Regions from separate parts of the Allorhizobium sp. nf9_anc genome, predicted to be linked through region 2. Evidence: riboswitches for the same ligand, from Rfam matches in the RefSeq annotation. Region 2 holds a riboswitch; each other region holds the start of a gene.
What was found. Region 2 has a riboswitch for cobalamin ahead of cobU (bifunctional adenosylcobinamide kinase/adenosylcobinamide-phosphate guanylyltransferase). Riboswitches for the same ligand answer to the same signal wherever they lie in the genome.
Positions count from the first base shown of each region.

Region 1: linked by a shared signal. The riboswitch ahead of AC02Y0_RS18325 (ABC transporter ATP-binding protein) and the one ahead of cobU (bifunctional adenosylcobinamide kinase/adenosylcobinamide-phosphate guanylyltransferase) in region 2 are both predicted to bind cobalamin.
Region 3: linked by a shared signal. The riboswitch ahead of AC02Y0_RS13740 (aromatic ring-hydroxylating oxygenase subunit alpha) and the one ahead of cobU (bifunctional adenosylcobinamide kinase/adenosylcobinamide-phosphate guanylyltransferase) in region 2 are both predicted to bind cobalamin.
Region 4: linked by a shared signal. The riboswitch ahead of bluB (5,6-dimethylbenzimidazole synthase) and the one ahead of cobU (bifunctional adenosylcobinamide kinase/adenosylcobinamide-phosphate guanylyltransferase) in region 2 are both predicted to bind cobalamin.

Region 1 is NZ_CM150481.1:3,739,703-3,746,947, reverse strand. Features, by position in the region: gene AC02Y0_RS18345 (ABC transporter substrate-binding protein) at 1-1,256, opposite strand, end outside; gene AC02Y0_RS18340 (sugar-binding transcriptional regulator) at 1,405-2,358, opposite strand; gene AC02Y0_RS18335 (DUF4142 domain-containing protein) at 2,485-3,036, shown strand; gene AC02Y0_RS18330 (NAD(P)/FAD-dependent oxidoreductase) at 3,259-4,617, shown strand; cobalamin riboswitch at 4,723-4,955, shown strand; gene AC02Y0_RS18325 (ABC transporter ATP-binding protein) at 5,158-5,952, shown strand; gene AC02Y0_RS18320 (ABC transporter substrate-binding protein) at 5,974-6,930, shown strand; gene AC02Y0_RS18315 (FecCD family ABC transporter permease) at 7,000-7,245, shown strand, end outside.
Region 2 is NZ_CM150481.1:1,882,877-1,890,121, reverse strand. Features, by position in the region: gene AC02Y0_RS09015 (HAD-IA family hydrolase) at 1-637, shown strand, start outside; gene AC02Y0_RS09010 (ATP12 family chaperone protein) at 647-1,453, shown strand; gene AC02Y0_RS09005 (hypothetical protein) at 1,517-2,335, shown strand; cobalamin riboswitch at 2,403-2,776, shown strand; gene cobU (bifunctional adenosylcobinamide kinase/adenosylcobinamide-phosphate guanylyltransferase) at 2,962-3,492, shown strand; gene cobW (cobalamin biosynthesis protein CobW) at 3,496-4,572, shown strand; gene cobN (cobaltochelatase subunit CobN) at 4,576-7,245, shown strand, end outside.
Region 3 is NZ_CM150481.1:2,798,999-2,806,243, reverse strand. Features, by position in the region: gene AC02Y0_RS13760 (FAD-binding oxidoreductase) at 1-139, opposite strand, end outside; gene AC02Y0_RS13755 (L-threonylcarbamoyladenylate synthase) at 145-1,137, opposite strand; gene AC02Y0_RS13750 (GGDEF domain-containing protein) at 1,356-2,435, shown strand; gene AC02Y0_RS13745 (DUF6656 family protein) at 2,452-3,057, opposite strand; cobalamin riboswitch at 3,361-3,563, shown strand; gene AC02Y0_RS13740 (aromatic ring-hydroxylating oxygenase subunit alpha) at 3,665-4,909, shown strand; gene AC02Y0_RS13735 (FAD-binding oxidoreductase) at 4,912-5,994, shown strand; gene AC02Y0_RS13730 (BA14K family protein) at 6,223-6,642, shown strand; gene AC02Y0_RS13725 (BA14K family protein) at 6,847-7,245, shown strand, end outside.
Region 4 is NZ_CM150481.1:1,451,236-1,458,480, forward strand. Features, by position in the region: gene AC02Y0_RS06860 (LTA synthase family protein) at 1-704, opposite strand, end outside; gene AC02Y0_RS06865 (NAD+ synthase) at 905-2,584, shown strand; gene AC02Y0_RS06870 (hypothetical protein) at 2,587-2,922, shown strand; gene AC02Y0_RS06875 (TolB family protein) at 2,942-3,778, shown strand; cobalamin riboswitch at 3,817-4,006, shown strand; gene bluB (5,6-dimethylbenzimidazole synthase) at 4,048-4,785, shown strand; gene AC02Y0_RS06885 (DUF2865 domain-containing protein) at 4,742-5,797, opposite strand; gene AC02Y0_RS06890 (acyl-homoserine-lactone synthase) at 5,932-6,573, opposite strand; gene AC02Y0_RS06895 (helix-turn-helix transcriptional regulator) at 6,674-7,245, opposite strand, start outside.

The DNA.
Region 1 (7,245 bases), 1.9 Mb from region 2:
AGCGCGTCATCGACCGACATCTGGCCCGCAAGTGCTGCCGAGAAGAGCTGGCCTACGGAGGTACCAAGGCTCTGGAACTCGGGGATGGCTACGAACTGCACGCCGACATAGGGCACCGGCTTGACGGTCGGGCTCTTCGGGTCAGCTGCGTTTATCGAGTCGAGGGTCATCTTCGCGAACGGAGCTGCCTTCTGGTATTCCGGGTTCTCATAGAGAGAGGTCCGCGTGCCCGGAGGAACGTTGGCCCAGCCTTCCTTGGAAGCAACGAGTTCGGCATAAGCCTTGCCGGTTGCCCAGCCGATGAATTTTTCAGCCGAAGCGGACTTCTGCGAACCGGCCGGGATGGCGAGGTTCCAGGCCCAGAGCCAGTTACCGCGCTTGCCAAGGCCCGTGTCGGGAGCGAGCGCGAAGCTCACCTTGTCGGCAACAGTCGAATCCTTCGGGTTGGTCACGAAGGAAGCAGCGACCGTGGCATCGATCCACATGCCGCACTTGCCCTGCTGGAAGAGTGCCAGGTTTTCGTTGAAGCCGTTGGACGAGGCGCCCTGCGGGCCGGCGTCGTTCATCAGCTTGACGTAAAAGTCGAGCGTGTTCTTCCACTCCGGCTGGTCGAACTGCGGCTTCCAGTTCTCGTCGAACCAGCGGGCGCCGAAGGCGTTCGACGTGGCCGTCAGGAATGCCATGTTCTCGCCCCAGCCGGCCTTACCGCGAAGGCAGATGCCGTTGATGTCGTTGGCGCGGTCGGTCATCTTGCGGGCAGCGTCGGCCACGAATTCCCAGGTCGGGGCATCGGGCATGGTGAGGCCGGCCTTCTCCATCAGGTCCTTGCGGTACATGATGAAGGAAGACTCGCCGTAGAACGGTGCAGCATAGAGCTTGCCGTCGTCGCCGGTCAGACCCGAGCGGATGGCCGGCAGAAGGTCGTCGACGTCGTAGTCGGCGCCAAGGTTTTCGAGCGGCAGCAGCCAGCCCTGCTTGGCCCAGATCGGAACTTCATAAGTGCCGATCGTCATGATGTCGTACTGGCCACCTTTCGTCGCGATGTCGGTCGTGACGCGCTCGCGCAGGACGTTTTCCTCAAGCGTGACCCACTCGACCTGGATGTCGGGGTTCGCCGTGGTGAATTCGGAAGTCAGGCCCTGCATGCGGATCATGTCGCCGTTGTTCACGGTCGCGATCGTCAGGGTTTCGGCCGAAGCCATGCCGGCAAGGGCCAGCGCCGAGCATGCGCCCAGCAGAATCGTCTTCAATGTCATGTCTTCCTCCCAGAAGAAAAATGAGCATTCGCTTTGCTCATGGGCAATTACTCACTCTGTGCGCAAAAAATGTCAATCGGGATTCCATGCTGCGATGCGGCATGGACCCGTTAAGCCTCAGAACTCAAATTGAAAATTTTCGCCGCCGCTAGCTCGCCAAGAGGTGCCGAGCCGCCTCTTCGTCCGTGATCAAGCCGTTGATATGACCACCCCGGACCGCTGCGAGGATGGCCGGATGCTTGCGGCGACCCCGTGCAAGCCCCACGACCGTCGATGTTTGGCGGGAAGGGATCTCAAGGCTCGCGACCCGCTCATTGACCGGATGTTTCAGCAAGGTGCCGTCCTCGCCGAAGATCCAGCCACAGATCTCTCCCACCGCGCCTGCCTGAAGCAGATCCTGCATTTCGTCGCGTTTCAGAAAACCGTCGACCAGCAGCGGCGCGCTCATGTTCATTTCGCCGATGCCGACGAAAGCGACGCCGGAATGTTGGGCGAGTGCGATTGTCGGTGCAACGAGAGGCTGGTTGTGCAGCAGCTCCCGCTCTGCAGGAGAGGACACTATGACCGGCAGTGGCATCGGGAAATGCGGTGCCTTGATCGCGTCAGCCATCGAAAAGATGACATTGAAATAGGCGGCCGACCCGTCCGGGCTGATATTCCCGGTCAGCGAAACGATCTTGTGCTGCGGACATTCCATCGGCGACAGCTGGTCGATCATGGCGCGCAGCGTGCGGCCGGTCCCCATGGCAATCACCAGCGGGTCGGGTTGTTTGAGCCAGCGTTCGAGCTGTGCAGCGCCTGCCTCCGCAACGCCGACCGTCGCCGATTCCGAAGCCGGATCTGAGGGCACGATCTCGACCTCCTTGAGGCCGAACTTCTTCTGCAGCGCTTCCGCAAGCTCGAGGCACGCCGCGATCGGGTGGTCGAGCCGAACCTTGATCAGCTTTTCCGCAACGGAAAGCGACACCAGCCTCTGGGCGCTTTGCCGCGAAATGCCCATGGACGCAGCGATTTCATCCTGTGTCCGCCCGGCGACATAGTAGAGCCAGCCGGCCCTTGCTGCATCATCCAGTCTCGTCTGCCCCTCGCCACGCCGTGCCATGCGGTCTCCTCTCCGTCTGGAACAGTGCTGCCAATTTTGCCGAGCCCTGTCAAATCGGCGCCCGGCATAGCCGTTTGGGAACGGTCGCGGCTTTGAACGGTTGGTCAGGGGAAAAAGGATGACACCATGACCCCGAAAATCACGCTCGCCATCATCTTGCTGACTTGCTCCACCGCAGCTTACGCGCAGGAGAGCACGCCTGCCCAGGAACTCACCCCTGCGACCGCTCCGGGCCAGGCCGCCACGACCCTTGCCCTCGACCCTGCGGGCTTCGCCAAGGAAGCTGCTACGGCCAATGCCTTCGAAATTCTGTCGTCCGAGGTGGCGCTCCGTCGGGGTCTCTCACCCGAGGTAAGGGCGTTTGCCCGAACGATGATCGACGACCATCGTCGCGCCCAGAGGGAGCTTCAAGATTCGGCCACGTCCGACAATGTCAGCCTGTCCGAAGACCTTTCCATGGAGCAGAGGCAGACATTGCTAGCGCTGGAGCAGGCGGAAGAGAGCCAGTTCGACAGTGCCTATCTCTCCGCACAGATGAAGGCCCATGATCAGGCGATCCAACTGCTTGGCTCCTATGCCGCCGATGGGCCTCCCGGTGGCTTGAAGACCTATGCCACGGCCCATTATCCCGCCGTCCGCAACCACATGGTCCGTGCTCAGTCTTTGACCAGCCAGTAAGAAAGCGCCGCGTCTCAGGGGATCAGGTGATGCCCGAACCCAGCAAAAAGAACCCCGCCATTGGCGGGGTTCAGGTAGGCGCCCTCAGGGGCGGCCGGGGGAGGTTGGGGGGAGGGAACAAAAGCAATTCAACCGAAAAACGGGTAGCCGCAGAATTTGTTCCATCGTCGGAACAATGATTTTCGGGCTATTGCATCGCGTCATTCGAAGAGGAACATTTGCGTGTCCCTCCTGTTTGTCGTGGGGCAGGACCAAGAGGTGATGATGGAAAGCGGAACGGAACCCACGAAGAGACCACATGTAGTGATCGTCGGGGCCGGCTTCGGCGGCCTCGCCTGCGCCCAGGCTCTGGGCAATAGGGCAATCGACGTGACGGTCATCGATCGCCGCAATCACAATCTCTTCCAGCCGCTTCTCTATCAGGTCGCAACGGCGGCCTTGTCGCCTGCAGACATCTCCGAACCGATTCGGCGCACACTGGGTCGCTACGACAACATCCATGTTGTCATGGCCGAGGTCGTGTCGGTCGATGCGCACGCTCGGGCGATCATGCTTAAGGACGGCGGCTCGATCCCCTTCGATCGCCTAGTGCTCGCCACCGGCTCCACCTACAATTACTTCGGACATGATGACTGGCAGCAGCATGCACCGGGTCTCAAATCCATCCACGAAGCCCGCGACATCCGTCACAGGCTGCTCCTCGCCTTCGAAAAGGCGGAGCGGAGCACCGATGAGGCCGAGAAACGCAGGCTTTTGACCAGCGTGGTCATCGGCGGCGGACCGACAGGTGTCGAAATGGCGGGCGCGATCTCTGAACTCGGCCGCTTCATGATCGCCCAGGATTTCCGCAAGCTTCACGCCGATCAATTGGCGGTCCTGCTGGTCGAGGCCGGGCCGAGAATTCTATCCACCTTCCCGGAGCCTCTCTCGCAATACGCCTCCGATTACCTCGCTGGGATCGGTGTCGATATCCGCCTCAATACGCCTGTCGAAGATATCACCGCGGAGGGCGTTCAGGTTGGCGGCGCGTTCCTGCCCGCGAGTTGCATCGTCTGGGGTGCGGGCGTGAAAGCCTCCCCGGCCGCCGAATGGCTGGGCATCGAGGCAGGCCCCGGCGGTCGCCTGCCGGTGGCGCCCGATCTTTCGGTTGTCGACAAGCCCGGCATCTATGCCCTCGGCGATACGGCGCTTGCGGTCGGCGAAGACGGCAAGCCGATGCCGGCCTTGGCCCAGGTAGCCAAGCAGCAGGGGAAATTTCTCGGCCGTGCGCTGAAAGCCAGCCTCCTGTCCGGAAAGCCCATTCCCACGTTCCACTTCCACAATCGCGGCAACACCGCAGTCATCGGGCGCAATGCCGCCATCTTCGATTTTGGATCCTGGCAGCTCAAGGGACGCCTCGCCTGGCTGCTCTGGGCCCTTGTTCACGTCTATCTGCTGGTCAATTTCGAGAAGAGGCTGCTGGTCAGCATTCAGTGGATCTGGCGCTATTCCACCCGCCAGAGAGGCGCGCGCGTCATCGACGAGAAGGCCGTCTCTGCTGTCCTGCCGGAGGCCGCTGCCGAAAATAGAACAACCACCTGATGTGCAGGCGCAGTTTCAGGGTGGACAAGGTCAACGTTGGTCGATAGATGTAATGGTATTACATAACTGGAAAGAATAGTGGCTTGACCGGCGGGGTCTGCAGATCTTATGCAAGCAGGTGACGGTTCCCTCAACGGATGACTCCGAAGGGGATTAATAGGGAACACGGTGCGGAAGACCCAAAAGGGACCAAGACCGTGGCTGCCCCCGCAACTGTAAGCGGATTGCTGTCCATTCTCGCGGCGTTCACACGCCGGGCCACTGCGGGTCACCGTGGGAAGGCAAATGGAAAGCGTATATCCGCAAGCCAGGAGACCTGCCGTCAAGCGATGAAACCGAAGCGGACGGGGTGTTCCGATGGATACGAACTGGCTTTTGCACAGCGCCCTCGGGCGCGCCGAACACATGCCATTTTGCCTCCGGAGAAATCCTGCGGAGGACTGGCATGCATTTCCGTCTCGATCTTGAGCCGCTCAGGCTTGGATCCAAGCTCGCCCATGGCGTAACCGCTGGCCGTAGCTCCCATGCGGAGGTGCGCTGATGAGTTGCAGCAGCAAAGGGTGCCCCATCCGCGTCACGGATCTCGGCTGGGGTCCGAAATCATCCCATTTCCTCGTTCGTGACGTGTCGTTTGCGCTCGACGCCGGCGACCGGCTGGCGATCGTCGGCCCGAATGGCGCCGGCAAGACGACCTTGCTCCGCTGCCTGTATCGCGGCGTCTCTCCCCTGGAAGGCCGCGTCGAGGTGGATGGCCAGGACATCTGGTCCATGAGTGCCCGCCAGGTTGCACGGCGCGTCGCTGTCGTCCTGCAGGAAATGCCTGGCGATTTCCCCTTCACGGTCCGCGACGTGGTGATGATGGGCCGCGTTCCCTGGCGCGAGGGGCTTTCCGGCTGGAATGATCAGGACAGAGCCGAAGCCGAACACGCCCTCGACCATCTCGATCTTCTTCGTCTGGCGAACCGCCAGTTCTCGACCCTCTCGGGCGGCGAAAAGCAGCGGGTGCTTGTGGCGCGTGCGCTCGCCCAGAAGCCGGAGATCCTGATCCTCGATGAGCCGACCAACCATCTGGACATCCGCCACCAGCTCGAAATCCTTGATCTGTTGGGCGCGCTCAATCTGACGATCATCACGACGTTGCACGACATCAATCTTGCGGCCGAATTCGCAAGCCATGTCGCTCTGATGCATGGCGGCCGAATGAGTGCCTTCGGGGCGCCGGAGGCGGTTCTGACCGAACAGGCCTTGTCGGGGACCTTCGGCGTGCTCGCCGCGCGCCAGCAGGCGGAAGGTCTTCGCGCGCACCGTTTTTCTTTCTCACTCGCACTGAACTGATTTCGAAAGGACCCCGATACCATGGCTAACCGTTTTCTCCTGTCCGCCGCTCTGCTCGCATCGGTCTTCACGGCTTCTTCCGCCTTCGCCTATCCGGTCACGGTCAAGAGTTGCGGTCGCGACGTCACCTTCGATGCCGCGCCCGCCCGAGCCATCTCCAACGACGTCAACCTCACCGAGATGATGCTCGCCCTGAAACTGCAGGATCGCATGGTCGGCTACACAGGCATCTCCGGCTGGAAGACGCTGGATGAGGGGCTGCGCGAAGGCGTAAAGGAACTGCCGGAACTTTCGCCGAAATATCCGACAAAGGAAGTCTTGCTGAACGCCGATGCCGATTTCTACTTTGCCGGCTGGAACTACGGCATGAAGGTCGGTGGCGAAGTGACGCCCGAGACGCTCGAACCGCTGGGCATCAAGGTCTATGAACTGACCGAATCCTGCATTCACATCATGGCCAAGAACAAGCCAACGATGGACGACATGTTCGCGGACTTGCTCAATCTCGGCAAGATCTTCGGTGTCGAGCAGCGCGCTGAAGAACTGGTCGCCGGCTATCGCAAGCAGCTCGACGAGATCACCACGCGGATCGGCGGCATCGAGAAGCCCGTGCGCGTCTTCGTCTATGATTCCGGTACCGAGAAGCCCTTCACCTCGGGCCGCTTCGGCATTCCGACTGCGATGATCGAGGCCGCAGGCGGCGTCAACGTCATGGATGACGTGGAAAAGAGCTGGACCGAGGTTTCCTGGGAGCCCGTCATCGAGCGCAATCCGGAAGTGATCGTCATAGTCAACTACGGCGATGTGACCGCCGAGCAGAAGATCGCCTTCATGAAGGAGACCCCGGCCTTCAAGAACCTCGACGCCGTCAAGCAGGACCGCTTCGTCGTGCTGGAATATGTCGAGGCAACGCCTGGTCCGCGCAACGTCCAGGCCATCGACCGCCTGGCGGACGCCTTCCACCCGCGCAACATGTGATCGCTGAGGCGGGGCTGATCTTCGGCCCCGCCCGCAAGCACTACCAAAGGCAGCATGATGCACGGTCGCATGTTTCTCTGGACAGGTCTGGCGCTCGTGCTGCTTGCCCTGTGCCTCACGGCAGGCGTTTCACTGGGGTCCGCCGCCATCCCCGCTGAAACGGTCTGGTCGATCCTGGTAAACAAGCTGGTGCCCGGCACCTTCGAGCCGACATGGTCTGCGGGCCGCGAGAGCATTGTCTGGGACGTGCGCTTTCCCCGCGCCATACTCGCCGGTCTTGTCGGCGCCGGTCTGGCGACAGTCGGTGCCGTCTTG
Region 2 (7,245 bases):
CGATTGCGACGGCACGCTGGTCGACAGCGCCGGCCTGATCCACGAGGTCATGCGCCACACCTTCATCGCCTTTGGCAAGCCAGAGCCAGCACTTGAGACGACCAAATCGATCATCGGCCTGACGCTCGACATTGCGATCGCCCGTATGGACGGCAAGCCGCATGCCGACGATGAGGCGGTCGCCATGGCGGCCCACTACAAGAAGATCTTCGCTGATGTTCGACGGGACTCCGGTTTTGGCGAGACCATGTTCGACGGCATCCGTGAGGTGCTGGATGCCCTGATCGCGCGCGACGATATCTGGCTCGGCGCCGTGACCGGCAAGTCGCGGCGCGGACTGGAAATGATCCTTGAAGGCCATGGGCTGAAGCCCCATTTCCTGTTCTGCCGGACCGCCGACGAATGCCCCTCCAAGCCGCACCCGGCCATGGTGACGGAATGCTGCGACGAGGCAGGCATGGCGCCGCGTGAAACGATCGTCATCGGCGACGCGATCTACGACATGCAGATGGCAAAGGCCGCAGGCGCGACCGCGATCGGTGTTGCCTGGGGTTACGCCAATCCGGACGAACTCTGGAAGGCCGGAGCCGATGCCGTGGTCGAACGCCCCGCCGACCTTCTGGCCTATATCCACTAGGAGCCCTTGATGCGCGACGAACTCAGCCAGGACATTTTCGGGACCTTCATTCCGGAACCCAGCCATGAGGACCCGGTACGCCGGGCGCAGATCCAGATGAAGCGGCCGCTGCCGAAGCGCTTCTACGAGAGCGTTGGCATGGAGGAGCGTGAGGACGGCTTCTCGATCACCCTCGACGGCAAGTCGGTGAAGACGCCGGCCAAGAACCTGTTGACGCTGCCGACCCGCGAGGCGGCTGAACTTGTGGTGGCAGAATGGGCCGGGCAGGGCGAGTTTATCGACCCGGCGACCATGCCGGTCACCAAGCTCGCCAACACCGCGATCGACGCTGTCTCGAACAGCCTTTCCGAAGTGTTCGACGAGATCGTCCGTTTCGCCGGCACCGATCTGCTCTGCTACCGTGCAGACGGCCCAACGGAATTGATCGACCGCCAGGCAGCACGCTGGGATGCCGTGCTGTCCTGGGTCGCGACTGCCCACGGCGCCCGTTTCTTTCTTGTCGAAGGCGTGATGCATCAGGAGCAGCCGGCCGAGGCTGTGGCCGCTTACGCGCGCGCTCTTGAGCGCTACCGCGAGCCCTTCCAGATCTCCTGCCTCAACGTCGTAACGACGCTGACGGGCTCGGCTGTTCTGACCCTGGCCTTTGCCGAGGGTGCTTTCGATCTCGACGAAGTCTGGTCGCTGGCACATCTCGACGAGGACTGGACAATCGAGCATTGGGGCTCGGACGCCGAGGCCGAAGCGCGTCGTGAGGCGCGGTATGGCGAATTCGCGTCGGCAGCCTCACTCTTCGCGGCCCTTCAGCCCGCAAGTTAACCGTCCACTAACCATAAATGGCGAATTCTCGGGCAGGTCCAGAATCACCTGTCCGGGGTCGTCATGTTTGCTCGCAGTCTCCGCATCGCCGCAGCCGTCGGGCTCCTCATGGTGTTGGCATCCTGTACGCTGCTGCATGGCCGAAGCATCGACCGGCCGCTGGTCTACTACGTCCGCAATGTCACTGTTATGGCTGACGCCCGCATCCCGCTCGACCTGATCGAGAACGTTGATCGTCGCGTATCGTCAGCCATAGCCGCGACCCGGGCACCCGCGGGGGCCGAGCGCGTCGTGCTGCTGGTCAAGATCGACCATCTCGGCTTTGGCGAGGGCGCCCGACGCAGGCTCGCCCAGGCGAAGTTCACGGTGACAGCGACCTCCGTAGAAACGGGTGAGCCGGTGGCGCAAGGCTTCTTCACCGTCAACAGCCCGACAGACGATCCCCGTTGGACGCGTCAGGCGCTTGCCGAGGAGATTGCAGCGCGCATCCGTTTCGCCTTCTCGCTGACGACGCCGCGCATTCGCAAGTCGCAGCCACCACGCACGATATCCACCCGCCTTGTCTCCGACCCGCCGCCGGTCATCGTGCCGAATGCGCCAGCCTCTGTGCCGCGCGCGGCGGCGGTTATGCCCAAGGTCGAGCCGCAAAAGCCTGTGGCGGTGACGCCACCTGCCGCCGCCGCACAACCAGCACCCCAGGAGATGGCGGCGCCTCCGGTTGCCGAGGCTCCGGCTGTGCGTGCAACAGCTCCTGCACAGCCGGCGCGTCGTGCGGCTGACGTCGGGTCCGGCACACCTGTGGAGCAGGGAGCAAGCGGCACGATCCGGCTGCGCGCCGACTGCGATCCGTCCGTCACGCCGGATTGCGCCGCGAACCCATGATCGGCCCTTGGGTCGCGATGACGCAGCTGCAAGGCGCAGCCGTGATTGACTTGAACCTGACCTCGGCCTAATCCTCATGACGGATGGTTTCCGGACGACAGAGATGTTGTCCGGAGAGCAAAAGGGAATGCGAAGGCGTGGACCCCAACCGGGCATGCTGAACGCAGCCGACCCCGCGACTGTATTGCAGCGAGGGTTCTCCATCCGCTCTGACGTTTCAGGTGGTGACGGGTCGCAGTGTGTGACCGGCCTCTCGAGAACGACAGGATGGAAAAGCCACTGGGGTGGCAACACGATCAGCCGGGGCAGGACGCCTCTTTCTCTACGAATCGTCCGCTCTTTCGTGTTGCCTGCAAACCCTGGGAAGGCGAGGAGAACCCGACGGTCCTTTAAAGACCACGACCTGCGAGCCAGGAGACCTGCCATCCACGGGCATGGTGCCCATACTGGGGAGGTTTCCCCGTTGCCAGCACGGAGGTTGTCGTGGCGACGTCTTGCATCCGCGGGTCCTTGAGGCCCCGCCGATGCCGGTCCGTATGTGCGGATCGTGCATCGATCTATTCTTCGCGCGTGTTCGAAACACGCGCTGCAGGTTATCTGCGTGCGGTCTGGGGCCTTGGCACGCCATGACCGCATCCCAATCTCGATCCATCCTCGTTCTCGGCGGCGCCCGCTCGGGCAAGTCGCGTTTTGCCGAAACAACGGCGCGCGACACCGGCCTGGATCGCGTTTATCTGGCCACGGGCCGCGCCTGGGATGACGAGATGCGTGCCCGCATCGAGGCGCATAAGACCGACCGTGCCGATGACGGCTGGACGACGCATGAGGAGCCGCTGGATCTCGTCGGGTCGCTGAAGACGCTCGACAAGCCAGAGCGTGTGATCCTCGTCGACTGCCTGACCCTCTGGGTCACCAATCTGATGATGGAAGAAGGCCGTGACGTCGACGCAGACGGCGCGGCACTCGCCACCAGCCTTAGGGAACTCCAGGCCACCATCATCTTCGTCTCCAATGAAGTCGGCCTCGGCATCGTGCCCGAAAACAAGATGGCCCGCGCCTTCCGCGACCATGCCGGCCGTCTCCACCAAGCCATCGCCGCAGAGGCGGCTGAAGTCTATTTTATCGCGGCAGGTTTGCCGTTGAAAATGAAGGGTTGAACCATGTTGCAGCAAAAGATCCCCGCGACCGTCATCACCGGCTTTTTGGGGGCCGGCAAGACCACCATCATCCGCAACATGCTGATGAATGCCGGCGGCAAGAAGATTGCGCTGATCATCAATGAATTCGGCGATCTCGGCGTCGATGGCGACGTGCTGAGGGGCTGCGGCGCCGACAATTGCACCGAGGATGACATCATCGAACTCACCAATGGCTGCATCTGCTGCACGGTCGCAGACGACTTCGTGCCGACCATGCTCAAGCTGCTCGAGCGTGACGTGAAGCCCGACCACATCGTCATCGAAACCTCGGGTCTGGCGCTGCCGCAGCCTCTGGTCGCCGCCTTCAACTGGCCCGATATCCGCACCCGCGTCACCGTCGATGGCGTCGTGACTGTGGTCGACAGCGCGGCTGTCGCTGCCGGTCGTTTCGCGGACGACCATGACGCAGTCGCCGCCCAGCGTGCCGGAGACGACAATCTCGACCACGAGAGCCCGATCGAGGAACTCTTCGAGGACCAACTGACCTGCGCCGACCTTATCGTCCTCAACAAGACCGATCTGCTTGACGCTGCCGGCATTGCCGCTGTGCGCGCGGAAGTCACCGGCCGCACCAGCCGCAAGCCTTCGATGATCGAGGCAAAGAATGGCGAAGTGCCCTCGCTCGTCCTGCTCGGCATCGGCGCCAGCACCGAAGACGACATCGAAAATCGCAAGTCGCATCACGAGCTGGAGCATGAGGCCCTGCATGCCTCGGGCGAAGACCACGACCATCACCACGATCACGACGAATTCGAGAGCTTCGTCCTGAAGCTCGGCGCCATCAAGGACGCTTCCGATTTCATCGATCGCCTGAAGCCTGTCATCGAAAAGCACGACATCCTGCGCCTGAAGGGCTTCATCGACGTGCCGGGCAAGCCGATGCGCCTCGTCATCCAGGCCGTCGGCACCCGGATCGACACCTATTTCGACCGCCCCTGGACGAGCGCCGAAAAGCGCGAGACGCGCATCGTTGTCATCGGCCTGCATGAATGGGATTTCGGTGCGGTAGTTGAAGACGTCCAGGCAGCGGCCGGCTGATCCATGCATCTCCTGCTTGCCCAGAAGGGATCGATTAGCGACGGCGACGAGGCGATCGATCTTGGCCAGACGCCGGGGGACGTGCTGTTCCTCTCGGCGGCCGACACGGAGCTGGCTGCGATCGCAGCCGCCGTACAGGCGAGGGGCGAGCAGGCGGTTCGCTGGCGGCTTGCCAGCCTGATGACGCTGAAGCATCCGATGTCGGTCGACACCTACATCGAACGCACGGCACGCCATGCGCGGCTGATCGTGGTGAGGGCGCTGGGTGGTGCGAGCTACTTCCACTATGCGCTGGAGGCCCTGCACGCCTCAGCCCGCCGCAGCGGCGCGGCCATCGTCGTGCTGCCCGGTGACGACAAGCCGGACGAGGGGCTTTCGCCCTTCCAGAACAGCTCAGACGAGGACCGCGGCGCGCTGTGGACCTATCTGACCGAAGGCGGGGCGGGGAATGCCTCGGCTTTTGTGTCCTATGCCGAGGCTATTCTCGACGGTGCCGACCGACCGGAACCGGCGCGTCCGCTGCTGAAAGCCGGAATCTGGTGGCCGGGCAGGGGCGTGATCGGGGTTGAGGAATGGGAGGGCCTGGCCTTTCCTTCTCCCCGTCTACGGGGAGAAGGTGCCCGAAGGGCGGATGAGGGGCAAAGCACCGAGCAAGACCAGCCCCTAACCCTGACCCTCTCCTTGGCTGCAGGGAGAGGGAATATCGCCCCCCTCTGCTTCTACCGTGCCCTTGTCCAGAGCGGCGAAACCGCACCCGTCGAGGCCATGGTCGAAGCCTTGAAGGCTGAGGGCCTCGTTCCTCTGCCGGTCTTCGTGTCGAGCCTCAAGGACCAGGTCTCCGTCGATACGCTGCGGGCTATATTCAACCGCTTCCCGCCATCGGTTGTCATCAACACCACCGGTTTCGCCGTCTCGACGCCTGGCGCGGAAAAGCCGTCGACCGTGCTCGATGAGACGGGTGCCGTCGTGCTGCAGGCGATCTTCTCCTCCTCGCCACGCACCACCTGGGAGAATTCGAGCCAGGGCCTCAGCGCCCGGGACCTGGCGATGAGCGTGGCCCTGCCGGAAGTCGATGGCCGGGTTCTGACACGCGCCGTTTCCTTCAAGTCTAAGGCGCGGTTCGATGAGCGGGTCGAGGCCAATCTCGTCAGCCACGAGCCGGATGCCGGCCGCATGCGCTTCGTCGCCGAAATGGCCGCGAACTGGGCGACACTTCGCGCGACCGAGCCTGCAGACCGGCGCGTGGCATTGGTCATGGCCAACTACCCGAACCGTGACGGACGACTTGGTAATGGCGTCGGTCTTGATACTCCGGCAGGCACGATCGAAGTCATGCGCGCCATGCGCGCCGCCGGCTACGACGTCGCTGATCTGCCCGCTGACGGCGATGCGCTGATACAGGCGCTGATGGCTGGGCCGACCAACGCGGCGAATGACGGACGTGTCATCCGAGAACGGCTATCCCTCCGTGATTACAGGGGCTTATTCGATAGTCTTCCCAAAGAGGTTCAGGATCGCGTCACCGCCCGATGGGGCGCGCCGGAGAACGATCCCTTTCATCTCGACAACGCTTTTGCCCTGCCGCTCATGCGCTTCGGCAAGCTTGTCATCGGCATTCAGCCGGCGCGCGGCTACAACATCGATCCGAAGGAAACCTACCACTCGCCGGACCTCGTTCCGCCGCATGGCTATTTCGCCTTCTACGCTTTCCTGAGAAAGGAATTCGGGGTGCAGGCCATCATCCACATGGGAAAACACGGCAATCTCGAATGGTTGCCGGGCAAGGCGCTGGCGTTGTCGGAGACCTGTTTCCCGGAAGCCGTCTTCGGACCGCTGCCACATCTCTATCCCTTCATCGTCAACGATCCCGGCGAAGGCACGCAGGCCAAGCGTCGCAGCTCTGCCGTCATCATCGACCATCTGACGCCACCGCTGACGCGCGCGGAAAGCTATGGCCCGCTGAAGGACCTGGAGGCGCTGGTCGACGAGTATTATGAGGCCTCGGGCGGCGACCCGCGCCGGCTCGTTCTCTTGAAGAAACAGATCCTGGAACTGATCGCCGACATCGGCCTCGATCAGGATGCGGGCATCGCCGAGGGCGAGGCGGAAGATCAGGCGCTGGAAAAGCTCGACGCCTATCTCTGCGACCTCAAGGAAATGCAGATCCGCGACGGGCTGCACATCTTCGGGCTCGCGCCGGAGGGGCGGCTGCTGACCGATCTCGTTGTCGCGCTGGCCCGGGTGCCACGCGGCCAGGGCGAGGGCGGTGATGCGAGTTTGCAGCGCGCGATCGCTGGGGATCTGCTGAAGACTGAAGGCTTCGACCCTCTCGACTGCGTCATGTCAGATCCGTGGACAGGCCCGAAGCCCGAGATCCTCGCCGATCTCATCGATACCTCTTGGCGCACTCATGGCGACACCGTGGAGCGCATCGAGCAACTCGCTGTACAGTTGGTCGCAGGCGGCGTCACGTGCCCATATGACTGGCCTCGCACCCAATCCGTGCTCACTGAAATCGAAACCCGCCTCAAGCCGGCCGTCGTCTCCTCCGGCCCTGCCGAAATCCAGGGGCTGCTCAAGGGGCTCGCCGGCCAGCTCGTTCCCCCAGGCCCCTCCGGTGCGCCGACGCGCGGGCGACCTGACGTGCTGCCGACGGGGCGAAACTTCTACTCC
Region 3 (7,245 bases), 920 kb from region 2:
GCGGCGAGGCGCCGTGATAGAGCCCCCGGTTCTCCATCAGATAGGGCTTGATATCATGGGCGGAGGTCAGCGCATTGGCCTCGCCGACGATGTCGACAAAGGCGCGCAGACGCTCAGCAAGGCTCATGGTCACGGTCATCTCAGTCATCCCTCGGTCCCGCGGGGTGCCGCCGCCCGCATCAGCCGGTCGTTGATCGCTTCGCCCAGGCCCTCGTCCGGGATCGGTGCCACGGCAATGCCCGCAGCCCCGCTCGCATCCGCACGCTTCAGAAAATCGAAGAGATTGCTGGCGGCCTCGGCAAGGTCGCCATCGGGGCTGAGGTTGAACACGGCCGTTGCGGTCGATGCTCCGGATATGTCGTCGGACCCGAAAGCGATCAAGGCTTCCGCGCTCGACACCTCTGTCGCATTCAGTCGCACCGAAGCGTTGGGCGCATAATGCGAGGCGAGCATGCCGGGCGCTTCGATCGCTGCAGTGCCGGACGCCTTGGGCCGGATGACGGTCTTGCCCGTTACCGCTTCGATCGCCTCGGCCTCGATCCCGCCGGGTCGCAGAAGCCGGATCTCGCCGTCCTCGACCTTCACGATCGTCGATTCCACCCCGACGGGGCAGGGGCCGCCATCGACGATGACCTCGATCTTCTCGCCGAGATCGGCCTCGACATGGTGAGCGGTGGTTGGGCTGATGCGCCCGGATGAGTTGGCGCTGGGTGCAGCAAGTGGGCGCCCCAGGCTGCCGATGAGCTCTGCTGTAAACCCGACGGGTACGCGAATGCCGACAGTCTCGAGCCCTGCCGTGGCCAGCGGGTGGATGCCGCAGTTCTCTTTCAGCGGAAGCACCAGCGTCAGCGGCCCGGGCCAGAAGGCCTCGGCCAGCTTGCGCGAGATCGGGTCGAACACGGCATAACGCTCCGCCATGGCAAGATCCGCCATATGGCAGATCAGCGGGTTGAAGTGCGGGCGCCCTTTGGTCTCGTAGATGGAAGTGATGGCTGCCGGATGGGTGGCGTCGGCGGCAAGCCCGTAGACGGTCTCTGTGGGGATGGCCACGGGCCGATGGCGCAACAGCACGTCGGTGGCAGCTGCGATCGCCTCCGCTCTGTCCGTATCTGTTGCGATCGGGATGATCCGCGCCATGTCTCCGAGCCTTCCAGTCTGCCTTTGCCCGTCCATATCCCGAGCCGGGCAAGGCGGCAAACCTCTTTTTCGGCGCAAGCAACCCCAGATTCCACCCTATTTTTTTAAGGGGGTGCGTAAACCGTTCGAATTTTAACTACCGACGTAACCGAAAGAAAGAGTTGTTCGCCTATGGTTTAGCCAAGAGACTGAAAAGCGTCATTCGGGGAAGTGGACAGATGCAGCAAGTCAAGAATCCGGCCGCAAGCATTGCGCTACGCGTCGCGACCGCCATGCATCAGATGGGCATAGACGGTCTGCCGCGCAATTACGAACTGGTCTACGAGGCCTATTCGGGCAGCAATCCGGAACTCGTGCGCGAATTCATCGCCCTCGGCAAGATCAAGTCCCAGGAAGCGCTCGACGAACTCGGCCGCAAATATCTGCCGCATCACCACGAAGACGGGCTTCTGAGCCGCCAGAATGGCCAGGTTCGCGCCGAGATGAGCAACTTTATCTCGCTCCTCAACGAGGAGAAGATCTCGCTCACCGATTACGGCCGCGTCATCGGCCATGCCTCCAAGACCATCCTGACGGAAGCCGATCTCGAAGGCACGCCGCTTGGCCAGTCGATCAAGATGCTGAAGGCGGCGACCGAAAAGCGCGCCCACCAGAACAGCAATGTCGTGCGCGCCGTCGTCGACAAGACGGCATCGCTCGCCGACCTGCAGCGTGAGGCGGAAGAGGCCGAAGCCGCGAAGTTCGTGGATCCGGTCACCCGCCTTGCCAGCCGCCGCGCCTTCAACAAGGCCGTCGCCAAGATCTATGCAAACCCGGAAATGCCGGTGCTCTGCGGCGTCGCGATCGGCGAGATCGACGATTACGCCCGCATCCAGGAGCAGATGGGCCCGGCTGTTGCCGAGCGCTTCCTGATGCAGGTCGCCAAGGTGCTGGAAGCCGTGTCCGGCGGTGGCGATCTCGCCTGCCGCTTCGATGCCGGCCGCTTCGGCCTGCTGCTCTACACGTCGGATCAGGAAGAGATCAGCCGCGTCGTCGATCTCGTTCGCGCCAAGCTCAAGGCCACCAATTTCGTCGGCTCGTCGACCGGTGCCCGCATGGGCCAGCTCGGCATGTCCTTCGGCATCTGCTTCTCCGAGCAGGCCCCGAACGCATTCGACTTCACCAACTTCGCTGAAAAGGCGCTCGCCACCTCGAAGGCAGCCGGCGGCGACACCGTGACGATCTACGGCGCAAGCGACTATGTGTCAAAGGATTGGCTGCTCTACAAGAAGAAGCCGGTCGGCGGTTTCGGCGCCTGAGCGTCGAACTCCACGCTCAAAGCTTTGCGATGATCTTCCTGAGCTCGGCGTCTCGTGCGCCGAGCATCAGCACGTTCCGCAGCGCCTCTTTCGGATCCACCGTCTGGAACAGCAGGCCATTGTTGCGGAACGAACGGTCGATAGCCATCGACTTGGCCTCCGCCTCAGGCTTGATCGCCACGGCGAAATACATCCGTCCGTAATTCTGCTTGATCTGCTCGAAGAACACCTCTTGACCGCCAAGCTCGGCAAAGAAATTGGCGATGTAGAAGGCCCATTTTACATCGGCATATTGCGCGAAATTCGTGCGCGCCGCCGTCACATGACAGTAGCCGAGATGCGGGCTGTTGTTCAGCGTACGGTGGAAGATGACCTTGGGAAACTTGATCGAGCGATGGAAGCCGTTAATCCGCTCGTGAGTTGTCTCTGCCGCCCGCTCAAGCCGCCGACCCGTCCGTGCCGCCACCTCCTCGTAGGAAAGATAGCGTCGCTCGTCCGGCAGCCAGTCCTCGCGGCTACGCGAGATCCGACCGGTTCTGAGGAACTCGGTATGGACTGCCTTTGAGGATGGCGGCGTTTTCGTTTCCGCTTTGGGAGCCGCGTAGTATCTCAGTTTCTGCATCTTGACGCTCTGACGTACCCGGACTGATTGCTTGAGCTTAGCGCAGCATGGTTAATCATGATTTGATGGTATTCTACATGAGCGAGGTTTCGCGAGGCTTGCCGCACTGCAAATCTTGAAAGCCGCCCCCTGATCGCGCGTTTGCGCCATCCCGTCTTCGGGAATTTCTTTGCTTCTACTCTACGCCACGGAAATTGCAGGAGAATTCGTCTCCCTCTGTTTTCACGGGCATTCTGTCGCCATGTCGCAAACGATTTCGGGCGTGTCGTTCCGCAATGCAGCGTCGGCCTGCGCCCTGTGATTAGATAATTGTGAGCTCGAGGTGCTGTCACTCTAGGGAGGGCGGGAAATCGGGAAGCCGGTCGAAATCCGGCGCTGCCCCCGCAACGGTGGTGGAGAATGCGTTTTGGCAAAAGGCCACTGGGGGTGACCCTGGGAAGGCGCCGACGCGGTCCGCAAATGGACCACTCCTGAGCCCGGAAACCAGCCTCGGCAGATGGACATTTGAGGTTGCGGAGGGCGACCGGAGATAGCCATGCAAACCGCCTTCCCAGGGCGATGGCAGGCTGTGCTCTTTTCTCCCCCGAGTTTTGAAAACGAGGACGACATGGACCTGCAGGCCAACGTGCTGCGCCAGCTGAAGAACCGCCGCGAAGGCTTCTCGCTCGAGCAGCCATTCTATATCGATCAGGATTACTTCAAACTCGACATGGAGATGATCTGGTATCGCGACTGGCTGTTCATCGGCCATGACTGCGAGATCCCGCGCGCCGGCAACTACTTCACAGCCCAGATCGGCGATTACCCTGTCGTCATCGTGCGCGGCAAGGATCAGGCCATCCGCGCCTTCCACAACACCTGTCGCCATCGCGGCCACCGCGTCTGCACCAAGGACAAGGGTGCCGCTGCCAAGCTCGTCTGCCCCTATCATAACTGGACCTACGACCTTGACGGTTCGCTCGTCTTTGCCCGCCAGATGGGCGAGAACTTCGACAAGGCCGAGTTCGGCCTGAAGACCGTCCATTGCGAAAGCGTTGGCGGCTACATCTTCGTCTGCCTCGCCAATGAGGCCCCCGACTTCGCCCCGATGCGCGCTTCCATCGAGCCGTATCTTGCGCCGCATCGCCTCTGGGAAGCCAAAGTAGCCCACAAGAACACGATCATCGAGAAGGGCAACTGGAAGCTCGTCTGGGAAAACAACCGCGAGTGCTACCACTGCGCCAGCAACCATCCCGAACTCTGCCGCACCTATCCGGAAGCCCCGACCGCAACCGGCGTTCAGGGTGCCGGCGATGACCCGTTCATCTCCGAGCACTGGGCGCGCTGCGAGGCCGCAGGCCTGCCGTCCACCTTCAACATGGACCCGACTGGCCAGTTCCGTACCGCCCGCATGCCGCTGATCCAGGATGCCGAGAGCTACACCATGTCCGGCAAGCGCGCGGTGAAGAAGCCGCTCTCCGCCGATGTGCCGATCAGCCATATCGGCACCATGCTGCTCTTCCACTACCCGACGACCTGGAACCACATTCTCGGCGATCACGCGATCTCCTTCCGCGTTCTGCCGCTCTCGGCCGAAGAGACGGCCGTCACCACCACCTGGCTGGTGAACAAGGATGCGGTCGAAGGCGTCGATTACGACCTCGAAGAGCTGACCCATGTCTGGAACATGACCAACGATCAGGATCGCTCAATCGTCGAGGAAAACGCCTTCGGCATCCGCTCGCCGGCCTATGAGCCCGGTCCCTATTCCGTCGATCACGAAGGTGGCGTCATGCAGTTTGTCGAATGGTATTCCAACTTCATGACGGGCCGCCTTCAGGGCGACAAGGCCCGCCTGTCTGCGGTGGCTTGACCATGAACATCGCCGTCACCCAGTATCGCCATGTCGACGAAATGCGCCCCTGGTCCGACCGGGAGCATCTCCTCGAATGCGTCGCCGTCACGCCGGAAGCCGCCGACGTGATGACTTTCACCTTCAAGCCGAACAAGCCGAACCTGTGGTTCCGCTACATGCCAGGCCAGTTCGTGACGCTGGAGGTCCCGGTCGGGCCTGAGCCGGTGATGCGCACCTACACGCTCTCCTCCAGCCCCTCGCGGCCCTACACGGTCGCGGTAACGGTCAAGGCGCAGAAGGACAGTATCGGCACGCGCTGGATGTTCGACAACCTGAAGCCCGGCATGGCGCTGAAGGCCTTCGGTCCGCTCGGCGACTTCTCCTATGCCAAGTATCCCGGCAAGAAGTATCTCTTCATCTCGGCCGGCTCCGGCATCACGCCGATGGTGTCGATGACCCGCGACATGAGCGACCGGGCCCCCGACAGCGACATAACCTTTTTGAACTGTGCCCGCTCGCCTGACGATATCATCTTCCGCTGGGAGCTTGAGGCCAAGGCCCGCGAGATGCCGCATCTGACGCTTGGCTTCATCGTCGAGCAGGTCTCGCGCGGCCAGCTCTGGTCGGGCCTGAAGGGCCGCATCGACAAGGCGAAGATTGCGCTTCTGGCACCCGACTTCCTCGAGCGTACCGTCTTCTGCTGTGGCCCGGCGCCCTTCATGGCGACCGTGCGCGAAGCGCTCGAAGGTGCCGGCTTCGATATGAAGCAGTATCACGAGGAGGCCTTCCAGCCGGTCAAGCCGGAACTGCCGGAAGTGGTCATCTATGCCGATGGCGAACAGCCGACCAAGGTCACCTTTGCCATGTCCGGCAAGGACGGTCTTTGCGCGCCGGGCCACACGGTTCTGCAGGCGGCCCGTGCGGCGGGCGTCCGCATCGGGGCGGCATGTGAATCCGGTCTCTGCGGCACCTGCAAGGTCATGAAACTGTCAGGCGAGGTCGAGATGGACCACAATGGCGGCATCCTCGACGACGAGATCGACGAGGGCTACATCCTCGCCTGCTGTTCGCGGCCCAAGGGCGATATCGAGATCGAAGTCTGAGCCGACGATCTCAGATCAATTGCGTGTGAAAAGAGGGCGGAACCGCAGCGGTTTCGCCCTCTTCCTTTTGCATGATGGCGCGACGGCGCACCTGCCACTTGCAGCCGCTTCTCTGGCCGTTTAGCATCTTCTGGTGGAGGCTGCCCGACCGCTGTCGCGGTCCGGCCAGGCGTCGGCCATGAGGGTCGGCGCGGGCGATGGGTGGCTCCGGGTCAAGGGGGATCACGCATGAAGCTTGTTTCTGCTCTCGCTGCCGCATGCCTCGCCGTTGCCGGTGTCATGGTGTCGGGTCCTGAGGCGCATGCCGGCGGTATCGAAGTCCGCATCTATGAAAGCCATACCAGCTACCGGCACTATCAACGCGTCACCGTCGTGTCGCGCCACCAGGGCCATCGCGCGCACGGCTATCGGCTGCACCGCCCGGGCTATGTCTATCACAACGGCCTCTGGATCTCGCCGCGCTCCATGCGGTCAGGCGTCATCGTCGATCGCCCCATCCCGCGCCGCCATGTGGTGAATTACGCCGGCGGCATCAATCCGCGTCACCACAGCTGGTGCGCCGAACGCTACCGGTCCTACCACTGGCGCAGCAACACCTTCCAGCCGTATCACGGCCCGCGCCAGCAGTGCTACTCGCCCTATTATTGAGGCTCTAAGGAACAAAACCTGGCTTTCTCCGTTGACGGTCACTTGCGCGCGCAAGTGGCCTCAAAGCCTTGGCGCGCGAAGCGCGGGTCATGAACGACATGTTAATTTTGAGTTCAGGCTGGCTCCAATAAGTTGATTTTCATAGGTCGAGGGACGGGTTTCGCCCGCCCCGGACGACCCTGAAAACATGCAGGGAGAAACACCATGAAGACTGCATTGAAGACGACGGCCATAGCAGCGCTCGCGTCGATCCTCGCCATCACCGGCATGGTCCCGGCCCAGGCTCAGGTCATCCGCCCGGTGGCTCCGATCGCAGCGACCACCGATGCCACAACCGTTCAGTATCGGGACCGCTACGAGCGCCGTTTCGACCGTCGCATAGAGCGCCGTATCGATCGCCGCATCGACCGCTACGAGCGCGCTCGCTACTGGAATGGCCACCGCGGTTACAGCGAGCGCCGCGCGGGCTACCGTTACCATAACGGCTACTGGTATCCGCTCGCAGCCTTCGCAGCCGGCGCCATCATCGGCGGTGCGATTGCCCAGCCGCGTCCGGCGCCCGTCGCTCCGCGCGCAGCAGGCCTCAACCCGAGCCACTACGAC
Region 4 (7,245 bases), 430 kb from region 2:
GCAAAAGCCATCAGGAAGCCGTTGTGGCGATAGTTTTCCTTCTGGTCCCACATCATCGGCACGATGTTGAGGCGATCCCGGAAGGCGGAAAAGGCCATCGGGTCCATCAGGGAGATGAAACCGGCGAGCAGCGGGAAGGCGAGGGCAAGGCGAACGCCCCGGCCTGTCAAGTTCAGCCGCGGGAAGACCTTACGGCTCTTCCAGATGAGCGTGACGAATGCGGCAACGAAAACGAGGCTTCCGATGGCAAGGGCAATCGCTTTGACCGGTTCAGCCGCAACGATGGCTGGCAGCAGCTGCATGATCTGACGACCGAAGAGAAGGTCGCTCGGAAAAAGCGGGTCCGACAGGAAGAGCTGCTTCTGTCCCGAGAAGAAGGCGGGCAGCAGAGCCAGCGGCGCAACGAAGAGCGTGGACTGGTAAGCCTTGCCGATAATGGCGTCTGCAAAGCAGAGGACCAGGAACATGATGCCCACGGCCACAAGCCCGGGCCGGCTCGACGATGTCAGGTACTCGACGACATCGACCATCGTGCCGCGTGCGAGCACTTCGCTCAGTACGACGATGACGGCTGCGATCAGCGCCGTGTTGACCCACTGAATGACCAGCTGCAACGTCCAGGACGTGCCGAGCTCGCGTTCGCGCGTCGCACCAAAGGCATTAAAAATGGTCGCGACGAGCGATTTCGGGCTGGTCTGTGCCACGTCGAACTCCGGGTCAGGGACAGGTGTCGTAAAATCTTCGCACAGATGTCACACAAGTGTCATGAATGCTACATGAACCGTAGCGCAGAAGCCTTTGTTCCCACACTTTCAGGGGGATTGGTTAGCGGCGGCGGACATTGCTGATCACAGGGTCGACAAGCAACGTTGCGATCGGTCACGCGAGCGGCTAAATCGATGTCATGAGCGAAGCAAAGAAGATCTCCGACGTCCTGCGTATCGCGGTGGCACAGTTCAATCCTGTTGTCGGCGACGTCGCCGGCAATCTGGCCAAGGCGCGTGCTGCGCGCGCCGATGCGGCCGGGCAGGGGGCAGACCTCCTGTTGCTGACGGAGCTCTTCATTTCAGGCTATCCGCCGGAAGATCTGGTATTGAAACCCGCCTTTCTGAGCGCCTGTCTCCAGGCTGTTGAGGCGCTTGCCGCCGACACGGCCGATGGTGGCCCGGGCGTGATCGTCGGCTTTCCCCGCCAGGGCGAGAAGGGACGGCACAATTCCGTCGCCATTCTCGACGGCGGGAAGATCCTTGCCTTCCGCGACAAGCTCGATCTGCCGAACTATGGCGAGTTCGACGAGAAACGCGTCTTTACCGAAGGCGAGATGCCGGGACCGGTGAATTTTCGCGGTGTGCGCATCGGGGTGCCGATCTGCGAGGAGATCTGGAACGATCTCGGCGTCTGCGAGACGCTGGCCGAGACCGGCGCCGAAATTCTGCTGGTACCGAATGGCTCGCCCTACTACCGCGGCAAGGTCGATGTCCGCCATCAGGTGGCGCTGCGTCAGGTGATCGAGACAGGCCTGCCGCTGGTGTTCGCCAACCAGCTCGGCGGCCAGGACGAACTCGTCTTCGACGGCGCAAGCTTTGCCTTCAACGGCGACAAGTCGCTCGCCTTCCAGATGAGCCAGTTCGAGGAGACGCTGTCGGTCACGACCTGGAAGCGCACGGATGATGGCTGGCGCTGCGACCAGGGTCCGATGTCGCGTATTCCGGAGAAGGAAGAGGCCGACTACCGCGCCTGCGTGCTGGGCTTCCGCGACTACGTTAACAAGAACGGTTTCAAGAGCGTCGTGCTCGGCCTGTCCGGTGGCATCGATTCTGCCATTTGTGCTGCGATCGCCGTCGATGCGCTCGGCGAGGAGCGGGTGCGCACGATCATGCTGCCCTATCGCTATACCTCGCAGGAGAGCTTCGCCGACGCGGAAGCCTGCGCCAAGGCGCTCGGCTGCCATTATGACATCGTGCCGATCCAGGAGCCGGTTGAGGGCTTCCTGTCGTCGCTGTCGGAAATGTTCGAGGGCACCGAGAGCGGCATCACGGAAGAAAATCTGCAGAGCCGTACACGAGGGACAATCCTGATGGCGGTCTCCAACAAGTTCGGTTCGATGGTCGTCACCACTGGCAACAAATCGGAGATGTCGGTGGGCTACGCCACGCTCTATGGCGACATGAATGGCGGCTTCAACCCGATCAAGGACCTCTACAAGATGCAGGTCTATGCGCTGTCGGCCTGGCGCAACGAGAATGTCCCCCCAGGCGCGCTTGGACCATCCGGCGAAGTCATTCCCGCAAACATTCTGTCCAAGGCGCCGTCTGCCGAGCTTCGGCCGAACCAGACCGACCAGGATTCGCTGCCGCCTTATCCGGTTCTCGACGATATCCTCGAATGCCTCGTCGAAAAGGAAATGGGCGTGGACGAGATCGTTGCGCGTGGCCATGACATTGCGACGGTGCACCGGGTGGAGCACCTGCTTTATCTTGCCGAATACAAGCGCCGCCAATCGGCGCCGGGCGTGAAGATCACCAAGAAGAACTTCGGACGCGATCGCCGCTATCCGATCACGAACCGTTTCCGGGATCGCTGAGCGTGTCGATAGAGGACCACGATGCCCGGGCTGCTTTGCCTGATTTCACGGCGGAGGAGCGCAGCTATATCTTTGCTGTCGGAGCGCATGACAATCAGGATAGCGGGCTGTACCGGACGCTCTCAGGCGCCGCCTACTTCCTGCCCTCGATTGCGATTGGCTGCTACGGCCTGTGGGATGGAAGCTTCAAGATGCTGGGCATCGGGTTCCTCACGCTGAACGTCAGCCTGATCTGGGGTTTCTACACCGAATGGCGCAGTGCTCATCTTGAGCGGACTGGCCGGGCGATCTTCGCCAAACTGCGCCAGGCGATGGAAAATCGCTCACGTGCAGACTGATTATTCCAAGGAGACCACTATGCGCAGTTCGGTCGAGATCTACGATATGACGACCCGTGAATGCGAGGTCGTCTGGCAGACGGAGGACCTCGTCGAGGCGCCCAACTGGTCGCGTGACGGCGAGTTTCTCGTCATCAATGGCGACGGCCTGCTCTATGCATTGCCGCTCGATGAGGATGATCCGGAGCCGGAACTGATCGACACCAGCTTCGCCGTCCGGCTGAACAACGACCACGGCATTTCGCCTGACGGTGCCTCGATCGTCTTTTCCGACCATACGCTCTACGGCAAGTCCTGCATCTACATGCTGGGTGACGGGGATGACGAGCCAAGGCAGGTGACGACGAACATGCCGTCCTATTGGCATGGCTGGTCGCCGGACGGGAAGGTGCTTGCCTATTGCGGCGAGAGAAACGGTGCCTTCGACATCTACACGATTTCGACGAAGGGCGGTGCCGAACAGCGCCTGACCAACGGCGAGGGGCACAATGACGGTCCCGATTATTCGCCTGACGGGCAGTGGATCTACTTCAATTCCAGCCGCACCGGCACCATGCAGATCTGGCGGATGCGCACCGATGGCACCGGCCTGGAGCAGCTGACCTCCGACGGCTACGGGGACTGGTTCCCGCATCCGTCGCCGGATGGCAGCAAGGTGCTGTTCCTCTCCTATGATGCCGAGGTCTCAGGTCATCCCCGTGACAAGCAGGTCCGGCTTCGTTTGATGGATGCCGATGGCGGCAATGTGGAGACGCTGTTCGAGTTCTTCGGTGGGCAGGGCTCGATCAACGTGCCGAATTGGTCGCCGGATGGATCCGCCTTCGCATTCGTGCGCTACTTCCCAACAAGTGACTGACGCCGTCGTTTTTGATCTGTCCCAGCCGGGCTCTTCACGCTAGAAACCATCTGTCAGGTGCCTGCCTATCGGCAGGAGAATCGGGAAGCTGGTGAAATTTCGGCACGTGCCCAACGCTGTGAGGCGGACGTGATGCGCAAGGGGGAACCCGACCACTGGAGCAATCCGGGAAGGTGCGTGTTGCGGATGATGCCCAGTCAGAAGACCGGCCTGACAAGATAGACCGAACCCGCGTGGACGGCGGGTGGTTGCGCATTGTGGGGATTACGATGCACGACGATCCGAACGAGTACCTCGTCCGGACAGCGCCCTTTGTCGACGAGGACAAGGATGCCGTCTACCGGGCCATTCATACGCGACGCGATGTTCGCGACCAGTTTCTTCCCGATCCTTTGCCCGACGATCTCGTGCGCAGGCTGCTTGAAGCAGCCCATGCCGCACCGTCGGTTGGTTTCATGCAGCCTTGGAGCTTTATCCTGGTCCGCAGCGCTGAGACGCGTGCGGCGGTCTGGGACGCGTTTGCGCGGGCTAATGAAGAGGCAGAGGCGATGTTTCCCGAGGCGCGCCGCGATGCCTATCGGGCGCTGAAGCTGGAGGGCATCCGCAAGGCGCCGCTGAATATCTGCGTCACGTGTGATCCCGATCGTGCCGGTCCCGTTGTTCTCGGGCGGACCCATGATCCCAGGATGGATGCCTTCTCGACGGTCTGCGCGATCCAGAACCTGTGGCTTGCCGCGCGAGCGGAAGGGGTCGGGCTCGGCTGGGTCAGCATCTTCCACGAGGCCGAAGTGAAGGCGATCCTCGGGATCCCGGATCGCGTCCAGATCATCGGTTACCTGTGCCTCGGCCTTGTCGATCACCTCTATGCGTCGCCCGAACTCGAAGTGAAGGGCTGGCGCAAGCGTCTGGCGCTCGAGGAGCTGATCTTCGAGGAGCATTGGGGCGTGCATGCCGCCGGGCCGGTCACTCCTGCAGGGGCTGTGGACCCGGCGCTGCCGGGTTCCTGAGATCGATCGTTCCCTTGTCGGGAGGGATGAAGACCGGGCCGACGCGGCGAACATTGAGGTTTGCCTCATCCAGACTGCGTTCCACGGCAGGGCGGGGAGCCGCCGGTGTCGTTTTCGACTTCGGTGCAATCTCCAGCACGGAAGACTGGTAGTCGGGCAAGGCGGGACGGGGCGTCATGCGTTGGTAGTATTGCTGAAGATTGCAGGCGCAGGACGGCTCCGCATTCGTCCGGCGATTGCGGTAGACGAAGGCGTTCGGCAGGTCCCTGTAGGGACGGCCAGTGATGGCCGAGACCATGTCGACCGTTTCGCTGCGTTCCGGCGCGTGAAAGAAGAGCTCCGTTTCCGTCCCCGGGCACATCTGCTGACACTGGGCAGCGTCGCGGCCAAAATTCATCGCTGACGTCTGTGATGAAATCGGGAAAAAGCCGCCGTCGCAGGTGCGGACGCAGAGCGTGCGGACATTGCCGGTCGGAAGGATGCCGATCGGCGGCGGTGGCGTCGCATAGGCTGCTTCCGCCTCGCGGTCCGGACGGTAGGGTTCCGGCAGCGTGTCGAGATAGGGGATGCGCTCGGCTTCCTGCGGCAGTGGCGGCTCATCCGGGCCGCATCCATTTGCCTCGAGGGCCGTTACAAGAGCTGCGCGGGCATCCGCCACGCGGCTTTCGCGAAGGTCGGCCAGCCGCGTTGCAAGGATGTCGCGATTTGCCTCCATGCGGGAGATTGCCGTTGCCAGGTCGCTGCAGTCATTGCCGCCATCAGGCCGGATCTGGACGATGGAAGAGGTGAGGCAGCGCAGCCGACGCTGGTCCTGGCGCGCCTTGCGCAGTTCGAGATTCTGCTGCGCAATGGCGCTGGCATAGCTGTTGATCTCAGGCGATCGTCCGCCCTGCTCCACCAGGACCAGGCGGTCGCGCAGTCGCTCGCAAAGCGCCGAGGCCTCGGCCCCGGATGGCAAGATGCCGCCCATGAGGACAAACATCGCGATGGAACTGACTATCCTGCTCGGCACATCCGGATTCCAGTTGTCGTTTGCAAGGCAGACTACGACCCTGATGCGGTGCAGGATATCCGAGTGGTGGTCAAATTCAAATGACAGATGACGTGAGTAGGGTACGGCACCTGCCGCACCCGCCTTGTTCTATGTCATGCGGCCTGAGCTGCCGTGAGGGTCATCGGTCGTTCGAGCACGCTTCCCTCGATTGCCGCCACCGCTTTCATCCTGTCGAGCATGTCCCGGGAGACCTCCCAGGATACCGCTACCGCCTGAACCACGCCGATGCGCTGGGGCTCGCCGATCCGCAATCCGGGGCAGCCCATGCGCTTGAACATGCGCTCCAGAAACACATCCGTTACGGTGACGATGTGGCTGAGGCCGGATGCCAGGCCCAGTTCTCCGACGCCGCACATCAGCTCGGCTGCGGCGATCGTCACCTGGTTTCCGGCACGGTCCTGCGAGATCTCGGGATCGATGCAGAAGCGGCTCGATTCCCAGATGGCGGCGCTGCGGATTTGCGGACCGTCCCCGAGCAGGATCGGGAATGTGTCGTCGAGCATGTTCGGCCCAAGCGTCGGCAGCAGTCGAAGCGAACCGCGCAGACGTCCCTCATCGCCATAGGAGAGAACATAGAGCGGATTGGACCGGTCATAGTCGTCGATCTCCCAGGCATCGCGCACCTCGACCTCCCAGCCGAGGAGGTCGTGGAAGACACGTTTGCGCAGCCTGTGCATCGCATCGATGTCGGAGGGAAACTGGTGTCGGCGTGCGCCGTTGATGATCCTGATCATGCCTTGCTCCTTCTTGCAGAACGGAACAGGCAGGATGCGGCTCAAGCCATCCGAATGAAATTGACGGTTGCGCCAGCATTCTTATATGCAATCTATGATACTATGAAGGTTTTGCCTTTTCTGATGACACGTCAGTGTCCGCGAGACGCGGGATCAGGCCGCGCCAAACGGCCTCGGCGACAGCTTGAGCATTTGTCATGACGTCGAGTTTGTGCCGGGCATTGGCCATGAAGTGGCGGATCGTGCGTTCGGTAATGCCGAGAATGACGGCTGTTTCCCAGTAGCTCTTGCCGGCTGCAATCCAGGCCAGCGTCTCGCGCTCGCGGCGGGTCAACGACTGTCCCCCCGACTTTTCCAGGCTCTCCATGCGAGCGGGTCGCGTCAGCCTGGCGTTCAAACGTGTGCCCAGGCTCAGGAGGTCTCTGTCGTGGAGGCGGCGCCAAGTGGAGAGTTCGGGGATCTGTGGTCCGGCTTCCACCAGAAGACCGCTGTTGCGACCGGGCAAGGGGTAGCCAATGATTGCAGGCCCGTCCTCGTTGCCCCTGTTCCTGCCGGCGAGTTGAATGGGCTCGAGGGCTGCGAAGACACGGAGGATCTGTTCGACAGGCGGCTTGCGATGCGGGCTGCGCACACTGTGTGGCACGTGTCGCCGGAGACTGCGGTGAATGGTAT